DNA from 2 places in the Paenibacillus sp. FSL R7-0312 genome. Region 1 is predicted to be linked to the other one. Evidence: predicted binding sites of a transcription regulator. Region 1 holds the regulator's gene; the other holds the start of a gene.
What was found. Region 1 encodes Rex, which represses fermentation and respiration genes when NADH is low (regulators of the CRP and FNR family bind a similar motif). Its sites were predicted from a motif close to TTGTGAAATATTTCACAA; they were not measured.

Region 1 (6,470 bases):
CCTCTTCATCGAGTGTCAGACATTGTCCGTGCTTCACAACCTGTTTACCGTTGACCCAGACATGTTCCACATCCTTGGCACTAGCCGAATACACGGCATGGGACAAGAGGTCGGTATGCGGCAGCAAATGCGGCTGATCAATATCAATCGCAATGAAGTCAGCCTTCATCCCTGCTGCAAGCCGGCCTACCTGGTTCAGGAAAATCGAATGTGCACCATATTCTGTCGCCATGAGCAGCGCCTCAGGAGCAGGTACTGCCGTTGGATCACCGCTTACGCCTTTATGAATCAGCGCGGCCAGCCGCATTTCCTCAAACATATCAAGATTGTTGTTGCTTGCCGCGCCGTCCGTACCCAGGGATACCTTAACTCCTGCTCTAAGCAGCTCAGGAACACGGGCTACTCCGCTCGCCAGCTTCAGGTTGCTGCCGGGATTATGAGATACGCCAACATTATGGCGGGCCAGAATCTCAATCTCTTCATCGTTCAGATGAACACCGTGGGCGATCAGGGACGGCCGGGTGAACATTCCCAGCTTCTCCAGATGCGCGACCGGACGCAGGCCGTAATCGGCCACATTCTGCTCCACTTCATGGCGCGTTTCGGACATATGCGTGTGCATCGGCAGATCAAGATCATGTGCCGCCTGAACAAACTTCATGAAAAACTCCGGAGGACAGGTGTAAGGCGCATGGGGCGAGAGCATTGCAGTAATTCTGCCGTCAGCCTTGCCATGCCAGTTCCGGGCAAAAGCAATCGCCTCCGCCAGCTTGTGGTTCTGCACCTCTTCCGGACACAGGCCAATAACACCGCGCATAAGTACTGCACGGATGCCTGACTGCTCCGTAACCTCAGCAACCCGGTCCATATGATCATACATATCGAGGAAGGTCGTAGTGCCGCCCTTCAGCATCTCAAGAACGGATAGTGAGGTGCCCCAGTATACATCTTCACCGGTGAATTTCTCTTCCATCGGCCACATTTTTTCCTGCAGCCAAGCCTGCAGCACCATATCATCGCCGTAGCCGCGCAGCAGCGACATCGCCGCATGGCCGTGGGTGTTGACGAGACCCGGCATGAACAGCAGCCGGCTACCGTCAATAACCTCGGCATCCTCTTCAATTACAGGCTTCGCTTCACCTATGTAAGTAATCAGATCATTTTCGATGGTCATATAACCGCTCAGCACCGGCTTATCGCTGCCAGGAACCAGAAAACGGCCGTCTTTAATAATGGTTTTATTGCTGCTCATCTTCAGCTTCGTCCTTTCCGTCATGCAAATAATAAGCCAGACTCTGCAAATCCGTAGTGAAATCGGCGGCATGAATCCGGATATTGGATGGAGTCTTAAGAATTACAGGGGCAAAATTCAGGATCGCCTCAATGCCCGAATCCACCAGAATGTCAGCAACGTTCTGTGCTTCACTGTCCGGAACGGTAATAATCCCAATACGGATGCCCTGTGCACGGATGGTATCCCCCAGCTCACTCATCGGCTGGACAGTCAGCGAGTTGATCTGCTGGCCTACCTTAGGCTCATAAGCATCAAATACAGCTGTAATCTTCATCGTATCCTTCAAGTAGGCATTGTAATTCGACAAGGCGTGGCCGAGATTACCTGCACCTACCAGAGCTACATTAATCTGCTGGTCCAGCTTCAGAATATGCCGGATCTTCTCAATCAGATAAGAGACATCATAACCAATGCCCTTTCTGCCGAAATCACCAAAATAAGCCAGGTCCTTGCGGATCTGGGCGGGGTTGAGATCAAGCTTCTGTCCCAGCTCCTGAGAAGAAACTGTTGAGATTTCACGTTTTTGGAGATCGTTCAGGAAACGCAGGTACACTGGGAGTCTGCGAACAACGGCCTCTGATATTTTATCCGATTTCATGTTTTCTCCTCCTAAAGTTTTGATAGCATATGCTGCTTGATTCAACTTCACAAAACTTGCTTCGTAAGCATACGCTTAGTTTTGATAGCATAGCTTCACTGCTGTTAAGCCGGTTATAGGAACCGTGCTCCAGGCCTGCCCGTTTAGGCAGGAGCCGTGGAGCGCGGGACTTCAGAACAATAATTACTTATACATAATATCAGCCGGCGACGGATTATTAAACCCCGCCATCTTCAAGCCATTCTGCAATCCGCGGAACGATCTGATCCGTCAGCATATGCTCCATCTTGGGTCCGGGCAGCGAATACAGGAAATACTTCCCATAATAAGATTCGATTACCCTGGTATCATATACAATAACGATTCCGCGGTCCTGCGCGGTGCGGACCAACCGCCCGAAGCCTTGCTTGAAGCGGATTACGGCCTGCGGGACGGACAGCTTCATGAACGGATTCTTCTTCTGTGCCTGAAGCAGCTCAGACTTCGCTTCAGCCAGCGGATGATTGGGCGGCTGGAACGGCAGTCTGACAATAGCCAGACAGGTCAGAGCTTCCCCGGGAATGTCTACACCTTCCCAGAAGCTGCTCGTCCCCAGCAAGACTGACGCCGAGCTGTCCTGGAACCGACGGATCAGCTTGCTCCGGCTACCGCCTTCTACGCCTTGTCCAAGCACCGCGATATCCTGCGAAGTCAGGGCTTCTTTCAGCGGATCATAGACCTGGCGCAGCATCTTGTAGGAGGTGAACAGCACCAGCATCCGCCCGCGGGTAGCCACAGCAGTTTCTGCCAGAGAATGAACCAGTGTGTCCACAAAGCGGGCATCCCCAATGCTTCCCTTGACACTAGGGAAGTCACGTGGAATGACAAGCAGTGCCTGCTCACGGTATTTGAACGGTGACGGAAGCAGAGCTGTCTGTAGACGTCCCTGCTCTGCAGCCTCACCAAGACCGAGATTATCGATCATGAACTGGAATGACTTATCCACAGACAAGGTAGCCGATGTCAGGATGATACTCTTCTTCTTATCGAAGAACAGTTCCCTGAGCTGAGTGCTCACATCCACCGGAACGGCATACATCTGCAGCGACTTGCCGCGGTAATTGCCGCTCCCCTCCAGCCAGTACACGATATTCTCGTCATTCAGTCCCATAAAGAAACGGATCTGCTCCCGGATGGAGGCCAGGTCCTTGAACAACCCGCCGATATCCGTCACAAGACTGTCCGAAGAGGACTGACTGTCCGTATCACGCATCTCACTGAGCATTTTATCACCCTTGCGGATGATATCGCTCAAGCTGAGATGGAGTGTATTCTCCAGAGCGGCCAGCTCCTCCCACTCTTTGGGCTTCTTGCCCGGCTGCAGGCGTACGACCAGTTGGCCGGCTTCACCGGCTCCGGCATCGCTGCGTTCAGGCAGCAAGCCGAAGAGCTTGTCGCTGAGCGTATCCCAGGACTCCTTGACAGTAAGCAGATCCGGATAGATCCGGTCGATAACGCCGCTCCATTCCGAAGCCTGCTCACTGCCGGACGATTGCAGGGTCTGGCGCAAGGCCGGCAGCTGTCCGCTCCGGCTGTCCTTGTACAGACGGGTGAGCGTATGCGCCACGGTAAAATATTTCATCTGCATTCCGAGATGTTTGCCGGCAATGTCCTCCAGATGATGAGCCTCATCAATTACGAGATGCTCGTAAGCCGGAAGCAGCTGATGCCCGGCCTTAACATCTGCGAATAACTTGGAGTGGTTGGTCACCACCACATCGGAAATACCGGCTTCATGCTTGGCCCGGTGATAATAACATTTCCGGAACCATGGGCATGAGCGTCCCAGACAAGAGTCGGTATCACTGGCTACGGTCTCCCAGAAATCACCGCCGCGTCCGCTTAAGTTCAGCTCTTCATCATCGCCAGTCTCCGTCTGGGTCAGCCAGACCATCATCTGGGCGGCCGTAAGCGCTTCTTCCCTGGGACTTGTGAAGTCCCTTTTATTCATTCTATGTTCAAACTTGCGGAGACACAGATAGTGACCTCTCCCCTTAAAGATCGCTGCCTTGAACGGGAAGGGCACAACACTCGTCAAAAGAGGGATGTCGCGCTCACGCAGCTGATCCTGAAGATTGATCGTATGCGTGCTGACCATGACCTTCTGATTACTGCGCACACTGTGATATATGGCTGGAAGGAGATAGCCCAGCGATTTGCCGGTGCCGGTTCCTGCTTCAATCAGCAGATGCTTATCCTGATCAAGCGCCGTCATGACCTCCTGGATCATCAGTTCCTGGGCTTCACGGCTCTCATACTGCGGCAGGGTATCCTTCAGGCGCTTGGTTACCTCTTCCATATACTCCCTGAAGGTAATATTCTGCAGCGGGTTGTCAGATCCTTCCTCCCGGGGAGGAGCCAGCTCTGCCCAGTCGCCTACAGCAAGGGCCAGCTGGCGGTAGAAGGTCAGGTCCCCTTCCGGCTGGAAGGTCTCCATTTCGCGCTCACGCAGCAGACCGTCGAAATACCAGGCCAGGTCACTATCTTCATCGGCGAATAGCTCATTAAGCCGCTGGATGGTCAGGAGAGGTAGGCTGTCCAGCTCCTCCAGACATTTCAGCAGCACAAGCGCAGTCGCGAGGGCATCACTGTCCGCCTGATGGGGACGCTCATGGGTAAGGCCGAAATGGCTGCTTACGGACCCAAGCTGATAGGTAGTCAGCGAGGGAAAGCATATTTTGAGAAAATCGATCGTATCCAGAATCCGGCCCTGAAACGGCAAATAACCACAGCGGTCCAGCGCATTCTGCAAGAAATGAAAATCAAACGCCACATTATGTCCAACCAGCACAACATCATCGAGCAGCGGCACCAGTTCCATCATCATCTCATCAAGTTCCGGCGCATCCTGCACATCACTGTCTGTAATTCCGGTCAAGCCCGTAATAAAAGGAGGAATGGGTGCTCCGGGCTTGACATAGGAACCATACACCCGGGAGATGGACCTGTCTTCCTCTATAATGGCAAGGCCAACCTGGATGATCTCTCCCACAGATTGGGTTCCCGTAGTTTCAAAATCAAGCACGGCAAATTTCATTATAAGTTCTATTCCCTTTCACTTGAGACTCTTTATCAGCATAACAGAAGTTACGAAAAAAGGCGATGCACACCCTGGTGAAGCAGGGCCACATCGCTTGAATGGATGAATATTAATTATAAAAGCGAGACCAGCTGTTGTCCGAACTGAAGCTTCCCGCCCCGCTTGCGGCAAACCTCCAGGTTAACGTTTGGCTCAGGAAGAGCGGGATCATGCAGCAGAGAAAGACTGAACAGCTCACTAGCTTCATTAAAACGTTCCTGAGAAGCTCTGATGCAGCCAAGCGCATTATAAATCATCGCCTTCAGCTTCGTTTCACGGATGAGGCCGAGCATATGATTCAGATGCCCCCATGCCGTCTCCCCTTCACCCTCCTGCAGATAAGCCATGGCCAGATACAGCCGGGCAGCCAGACTGTCCGGATGCCGTGCAGTGACTTCCTTGAACTGCTCAATACATTTGCGGTACATAAGCAGCTTATAATAACCCTGACCCCTGACAAAAGCATCCATAGCAAGCTCTGGCGCTTCCTCCTCAGGGATTTCCTGCTCCGGCTGCGGCTGAAAATCTGCCTGATCGCGGAACTGGCTAAGCTTCTCAGCAAAGGCCAGCCATTCATCCATTACATCATCGCTGATCCTGTGGAGCATATTATATTTGGATAAAAGGTCGTTGCGGCGGGCACCCTCCGCAGTAGGATAGTCAGCACTGATCTCCTGCAGCATCTTGTTCATCTCAGCAAATAAATGTTGAAACACCGGACATCCCACCCTTACTGATAATGAATTCAGCTTAAGCTTGCCTGACTTCATTTTTCACAAGTCGGGGTGTCTTCATCCCTGCCATTGATTACATGGCTCAAACAGCGGGATTTAGGCAATCGTCGCGTGAATCTCATGATCCGCCAGCTTCACCGGCTGATTGTCGGCATCTACAAATACAACAGTCGGCTTATGCTCCGCCAGCTCTTCGGATGACAGCATCGCGTAGGAAATGATGATAACGATATCCCCCGGCTGCACGAGGCGTGCGGCTGCACCGTTCAGACAAATAACGCCGCTGCCGCGCGGGCCGGGGATCACGTAGGTTTCCAGTCGGGAGCCGTTATTGTTATCCACGATCTGCACCTTCTCGTTCTCCAGCAAATCCGCAGCTTCCATCAGATTCTCATCAATGGTAATGCTGCCGACATAATTCAAATTGGCTTCGGTGACGGTAGCACGGTGAATTTTGGATTTCATCATATGTCTAAACAAGAGCGTGAGCCTCCTTGGGAATAAATACATTATTGTCGATCAGGCGGGTTCTGCCGAATTTCACGGCAAGTGCCATAATCACCTCTCCGCCGGCAGCACTCAGCTTACTGCCGCCTTCCAGGCTCTCCAGATCCGGGAAAGTCAGGATTTCCGCGTAATCGATGACCGCAAGCGGGGATTCAGCAATAACCGAAACCAGCATCTCCCGCGCCTCATTCACTGTTCTCACCTTGCCGTCTTCCAATG
Region 2 (6,470 bases), 270 kb from region 1:
ATACGTTCATAGGAATATTTGTCATGCATATAGTGGATGATATTCAGGGTATTGACATAAGTCTTAGCCAGCCATTCCATCATCGGTTTGAAGCGTTTCATTACTTCGTTGTAATCAAGATATTCGGAAGTAATAGCAGGATATTCAGGACCTACCTGGGCACCGGACTTCTCGTCTACACCACCATTGATCGCATACAGCAAGGCTTTTGCAAGGTTGGCGCGGGCGCCGAAGAACTGCATTTGTTTACCGATACGCATTGGGGATACACAGCAAGCAATCGCGTAGTCTTCACCCCAGTATGGACGCATTACATCATCGTTCTCATATTGGATAGCACTGGTTTCAATGGAAACCTTGGCACAATATTTTTTGAAGCCTTCAGGCAGCTTTTCAGACCACAGTACAGTCAGGTTTGGTTCTGGTGCAGGACCCAGATTGTACAGGGTATGCAGGAAGCGGAAGCTGTTCTTGGTTACGCGAGTTGTTCCGTCTTCAGCCATACCACCGATGGATTCAGTTACCCAAGTAGGGTCGCCAGAGAACAGATCGTTATAGTCAGGCGTACGCAGGAATTTCACGATACGCAGCTTCATTACGAAATGGTCAACGATTTCTTGCGCTTGTTCTTCAGTAAGAGTACCTTCTTCAAAATCGCGTTGTACATAAATATCAAGGAAAGAGGATACGCGTCCCAAGGACATTGCGGCACCGTTTTGCTCTTTAACTGCTGCAAGATAACCGAAGTATACCCATTGAGTAGCTTCTTTGAAGTTATTAGCAGGTTTGGAAATATCAAGACCATGAGCAGCAGCCATTTGCTTCAATTCGCCCAGAGCGCGCATTTGCTCGGACAGCTCTTCACGCAGACGAATTACATCTTCAGTCATGGAATCCACTTCAAGCTCGGTTAGTTGTTGCTTCTTGTCTTTAATCAGGAAATCGATACCGTACAGGGCAATACGGCGATAGTCGCCGATAATGCGTCCGCGGCCGTATGCATCAGGAAGACCTGTGATTACGCCGGATTTACGCACAGCTCTCATATCTGGTGTATATGCATCAAAAACGCCTTGGTTATGCGTTTTGCGGATGTTCGTGAACATGTCAACGATATTTTGCGGAAGTTCGAAGCCGTAAGCCTTAGTAGCATCGATCATCATTTTGATACCGCCGAACGGTTGAATGGAACGTCTGAAAGGGGCATCAGTCTGAACGCCGACAATTTGTTCCTTGTCCTTGTCAATATAACCTGGGTTATGGGAAGTGATGGTGGAGACAGTATCGAGGGAAACATCCCATACGCCGCCTCTTTCTCTTTCTTCCTTACTCAGTTGGGAGATAATCTTCCACAATTCAGTAGTATTGCTGGTAGGACCTACAAGGAATTCTTCGTTTCCTTCATAAGGATTGATGTTCTTGGCAATAAAGTTATTAACGTCAACTTTCTTGGCCCATGTACCTTTAGTAAAACTTCTCCAACTCGACTTAACCTCTTGTACTTCTTTTTCAATCACCGACATGCTAAATCCCTCCATTTATATTTAGTATATTTGTAGAGATCGCGGGCTTGAAGGTTAATCCCGTGTCTCGTGATCCCATAGCTACTCGGTTGTTATAAAATTCACAATCGCGACTTCATAACTGGGATCGTTGTTTATATAAACATTTTAGTTTATTTTCTGAAAAAGGACTGTGACAAATATCACTCTTTCAGTGATATTTGTCACTTCCATCCAGTTCCATATTAACCTTTAACCTTATACTTTACCAGGCAATCTTAGATTAGTTGTCGAATTTTCCGTAGAATGCGTTGCGGTATACATCAGCAAGCTCAGATACCAGCGGCATTTTTGGATTGGCAGTTGTACATTGGTCTTCAAATGCACGGTCAGCCAGGTAATCTACACGGGATTCGAAGTCCTTAGGATCAAAACCAAGAGCCGAGAAGGATTCTTCGATGCCGAGTTTTTTGTTCATGTCGCGGATTGCATTGATCAGGCTGGTTACGCCTTCTTCAGTAGTGCGTGCTGGCAATCCCAGGATACGGGCGATTTCAGCATACCGTTCGTCAGCTACAAAGTGCGAATATTTAGGGAACGAAGCGAACTTCGTAGGTTTCTTAGCATTGTAACGGATAACGTGCGGCATCAGGATCGCATTAGTACGGCCATGCGCTGTGTGGTACTGGCCGCCCCATTTGTGCGCCAAGCTGTGATTGATACCCAGGAATGCATTTGCAAAGGCCATACCGGCAAGTGTAGATGCGTTGTGCATTTTTTCGCGGGCAAGCTTGTCGCCAGTCAGTGCGGATTTCTCCAGCCACTGGAACACCAGTTGAATCGCTTTGATTGCCAGACCATCTGAATAGTCACTAGCCATTACAGATACATAAGCTTCGATTGCATGTGTCAATACATCCATACCTGTATCGGCAACAGCAGTTCTAGGCAAGCTATATACAAACTCAGGATCGATAATCGCTACGTCTGGAGTCAGCTCATAATCGGCCAGCGGATACTTTGTATTATTACCCGTTGTCTTGTCTGTGATTACTGCGAACGATGTTACTTCGGAACCCGTACCGGAAGTTGTTGGAATTGCAACGAATTTCGCTTTGTTGCCGAGCTTAGGGAATTTGTATACCCGTTTGCGGATATCCATGAACTTCTGTTTCAGGCCGTTGAAGTCTGCATCCGGATGTTCGTAGAACAACCACATTCCTTTTGCTGCGTCCATTGGGGAACCGCCGCCGAGTGCGATGATGCAGTCAGGCTGGAATCTGTTCATCATGGCAGTACCTTTTTCTACAGTAGTTGTCGATGGATCCGGTTCAACTTCCGAGAACACTTCGATAGCTACAGGAGTCTGGCGTTGACGCAGATAGTGCTCAACTCTTTCTACATAACCCAGTTTAACCATCATAGGGTCGGTGATAATTGCTACACGAGTGATGTCAGGCATTTTGGCCAGATACTGTGTGGATCCCTTTTCGAAGTAAATCTTGTCAGGTACTTTAAACCATTGCATATTCACGGTACGACGGTTCACCCTTTTCACGTTGATCAGATTGATTGCAGTCACGTTTTGCGATACAGAGTTGCGTCCATAAGATCCGCAGCCCAGTGTCAGTGAAGGGATATTGGTGTTGTAAATATCGCCGATTGCGCCGTGTGTAGATGGCGAGTTGACGAGAATACGTCCGGTTTGCAGACGGTTGGAGAACTTCATGATTACTTCTTCGTTGTTGGAGTGGATGGCCGAGCTGTGGCCCATGCCGCCAAATTCAACGATTTCAGCTGCGCGTTCAATACCCTGGTCAGCATTCTTCACTTTGTAGCAAGCCAGAACCGGGCTCAGCTTCTCAGCAGACAGCGGATATTTAGTACCTACGCCTTCAAGCTCAGCTACCAGGATCTTCGTTCCGGCAGGAACCTGAATACCGCACATTTCAGCGATCTTCACAGCGGATTGGCCTACGATAGCAGGGTTAACCGCACATTTCTCTACGTTCATTGCGCCGCTTGTCAGCTTGCCAGCTTCTTCTTTGTTTACAAAGTAGCAGCCGTTCGCAATCATTTTTTTCTTCACTTGGTCAAAAATCGCTTCTTCAATAATAACCGCTTGCTCAGAAGCACAGATCATACCGTTATCAAAAGTCTTGGAAAGGATAAGGTCAGTTACTGCCTGATCAATGTCAGCACTCTTCTCAATGAAGGCAGGTACGTTACCAGGACCTACGCCGAGTGCCGGTTTGCCGCAGCTGTAAGCTGCTTTAACCATTGCCGATCCGCCGGTTGCCAGAATCAGTGCAACGTCAGGATTGTTCATCAGTGCATTTGTTTTGTCCATGGTCGGAAGCTCGATCCATTGGATGAAGTTCTCAGGAGCGCCGGCTTTTACGCCTGCATCATGTAGAATTTTGGCTGCTGCCGCACTACACTCTTGCGCTGACGGATGGAAACCGAATATAATAGGATTACGTGTCTTGGCGGAAATCAACGCTTTAAACATCGTGGTGGATGTTGGGTTGGTTACCGGTGTGATACCCATAATGATTCCGACTGGTTCAGCAATCTTCTGGAAGTTGTCATAAGCGTTATCCTCAATAACGCCTACTGTCTTGTCGTACTTAATTCCGTGCCAGATATATTCAGTTGAGAAGATATTCTTCGTAATTTTGTCTTCATAGACACCGCGGCCTGTTTCTTCAACAGCCAGCTTAGCCAAGTACATGTGCTTGTCGAGTCCGGCCAACGCCATTGCATGAACGATTGTGTTTGTCTGCTCTTGATCCAGCCCCATAAACTCTGCATGAGCTTTCTTTGCTTTATCCACCAAAGTCTGAATATATTCTTCAGCGGTGGTTTGTTTCACTTGGGCGGCGACTTCGTTTTTAACTGCCATCTCCCTCGTCCTCCTGTCAATTTTTAGGTTGTTTTTCTCTACACATTTATCTTATCATATTCTCTACGCATTGTATAGTGAAATCTTTCACAAAGTATAAAGTTTTTTTGATTTGTTTTCAAAGCGCTTTCATTCGATCATAATCAGGTTATTTTACCATTTTATGTGTTATAATTGCTCGAATTTTGTCTTTTCTGCTAACGGGGTACTGCCTAGATCATCTGTTTTAGCCGCATTCATCCTTGGAGGCCTTCTTATCGGCTCTAAATTTCTGAACAGGATCTCCTCTGTCATATGCTCCACTCGGCTCTGGACCCCCAAATTCCATTCCTGCATTTAGTTATAATATAAATAATATAGCAAAAAGACAGGAGACTAAGGCCCCCTGCCTTTAAGTAATATTGCTCAGTTCAATACTCCTGAACCGTTCATTTATGAAACCCGCTGCTACTCCACTTTAATAGTATCGAAGAATTTCTCCTGCACAGTTTTGGCTGCAGCGTCGAGCTGGGCCTTGGAATCTGTACCCTCTTTCGAGAATAGCTCCTGGATTACATTAGACATGGTGGCGTAGTAATCCTGAGTATTGTATTGCGCTTCAGGTTTACCATCAAGCAGCGCCATGATTTCAGGGCTATATTGATAGACGATGTCGTACTTGTCATAGACAGCTTTGGTCTTCTTGCCGAAGTCGGAATCGGCAGCATAGTAATCAAGGAGCGGCGGGATGTAGTATTTGCCGTCCGTTTTGCGCTGGCTGATAATCGCGTCAAGAGCTTCAAGACCTTTGTCAGAGAAGTAATCGAAAGTAATATAGCGGAAGGCCATTTCCTGCTCGTCTTTGCTGGCGTTCGGATTGATAACCAGATAGTCCCCGCCGAGTACGCCGGTATGCTTGCCGCCTTTTTCAGCAGCAGGCATCGGGTAAGTAAGTACATCTTCAGGTTTGAGTCCGCCCTGGTTGAGCGCCTGCTCGATAACACCGTCAGATCCGGCCATTACCATAGCAGTACGTCCCTGCTGGAACGCGCCTACAGCATCGCCCCAGCCAAGCGCCCAGTCCTGAGGAACAGCTTTTGCTTCCCATCTTAGCTTCTTATAGAAATCCAGCGCCTTCACACCGGCATCCGAATTGAATGTAGCTACAACCTTGCCGCCTTCAATCTTCTGGATTTCACCACCTGCTTCGAACAGGAAGTTGGTCCAGTTCCAGCCTGCTTCGTTGCCTTTACCCATTGGAGCAATACCGGAGATCCCTTTCTTGGTATCTGCTACGCCTTTGGCTGTATTCAGCATGTCATCCCAGGTCCAGTCCATTGGAGGGACAGCTACACCTTTTTCATCGAGCATCTTCTTATTGATCATCGTCGTGGTGACATAGCCCTTCTGCGTTACACCGTACACTTTGCCGTCAATAATGAACTGGTTCTGCAGTACAGGGTTGATCTGATCCTTGAATTCATAGTTATTCCACAGATCCGTAACATCAGCGACCCAGCCCTTCTCGACCAGGAATTTCGCTTCTGTTGCGTACGTATTGAAGAAGGTTGGCGCTTCGTTCGCAGCCATCTTCACACCGATTTCACTTACATTGTACTGCCAGTCATCCTTGACAATCTCCACATTCGGATAGACTTCCTGGAACCGTTTGATCTTGTCATCCTCCTGTGCTCTTACTTCGGTAAGGTCAGGAGTTGGATAGTGAATTTTGATCGTTACTTTTCTCTGGGTGATATCATCTACCGGTGCTTCTGTAGGAGCCGTGGTCTCTTCTGCTGCATTAGTAGCTGCTGGTGCTGGTGTCGCCTCTCCTCCATTTGCCGCCGGTTTGTTCCCGTTATTATTGCCGCCGCAAGCGGACAATAACGATCCCGTCACCAGGAGACATGCTAATACACTGGAAAATTTACGCATTGAAACTCCCCTTTTCAATTCATAATTAGCTTACAAATTCATCATAAAAGAGAAACTGTTTACAAACGAGGTGTATTTATATTCCTTTCATGTGCAGGTTTACGATCCATATCCTTCTGCAGCATAATTCTGATCACCCTTTAACAGCC

Region 2: a site for Rex is predicted at 1,613-1,630, ahead of pflB (formate C-acetyltransferase). Genes of this name have one in related genera too.

The regions. Positions count from the first base shown of each region.
Region 1 is NZ_JBBORE010000001.1:4,066,505-4,072,974, reverse strand. Features, by position in the region: gene MKX70_RS17800 (amidohydrolase) at 1-1,252, opposite strand, end outside; gene MKX70_RS17795 (redox-sensing transcriptional repressor Rex) at 1,239-1,892, opposite strand; gene dinG (ATP-dependent DNA helicase DinG) at 2,110-4,968, opposite strand; gene MKX70_RS17785 (hypothetical protein) at 5,085-5,726, opposite strand; gene panD (aspartate 1-decarboxylase) at 5,841-6,224, opposite strand; gene panC (pantoate--beta-alanine ligase) at 6,217-6,470, opposite strand, start outside.
Region 2 is NZ_JBBORE010000001.1:3,800,419-3,806,888, reverse strand. Features, by position in the region: gene pflB (formate C-acetyltransferase) at 1-1,523, opposite strand, end outside; gene adhE (bifunctional acetaldehyde-CoA/alcohol dehydrogenase) at 1,786-4,407, opposite strand; gene MKX70_RS16480 (ABC transporter substrate-binding protein) at 4,855-6,321, opposite strand; gene MKX70_RS16475 (carbohydrate ABC transporter permease) at 6,455-6,470, opposite strand, start outside.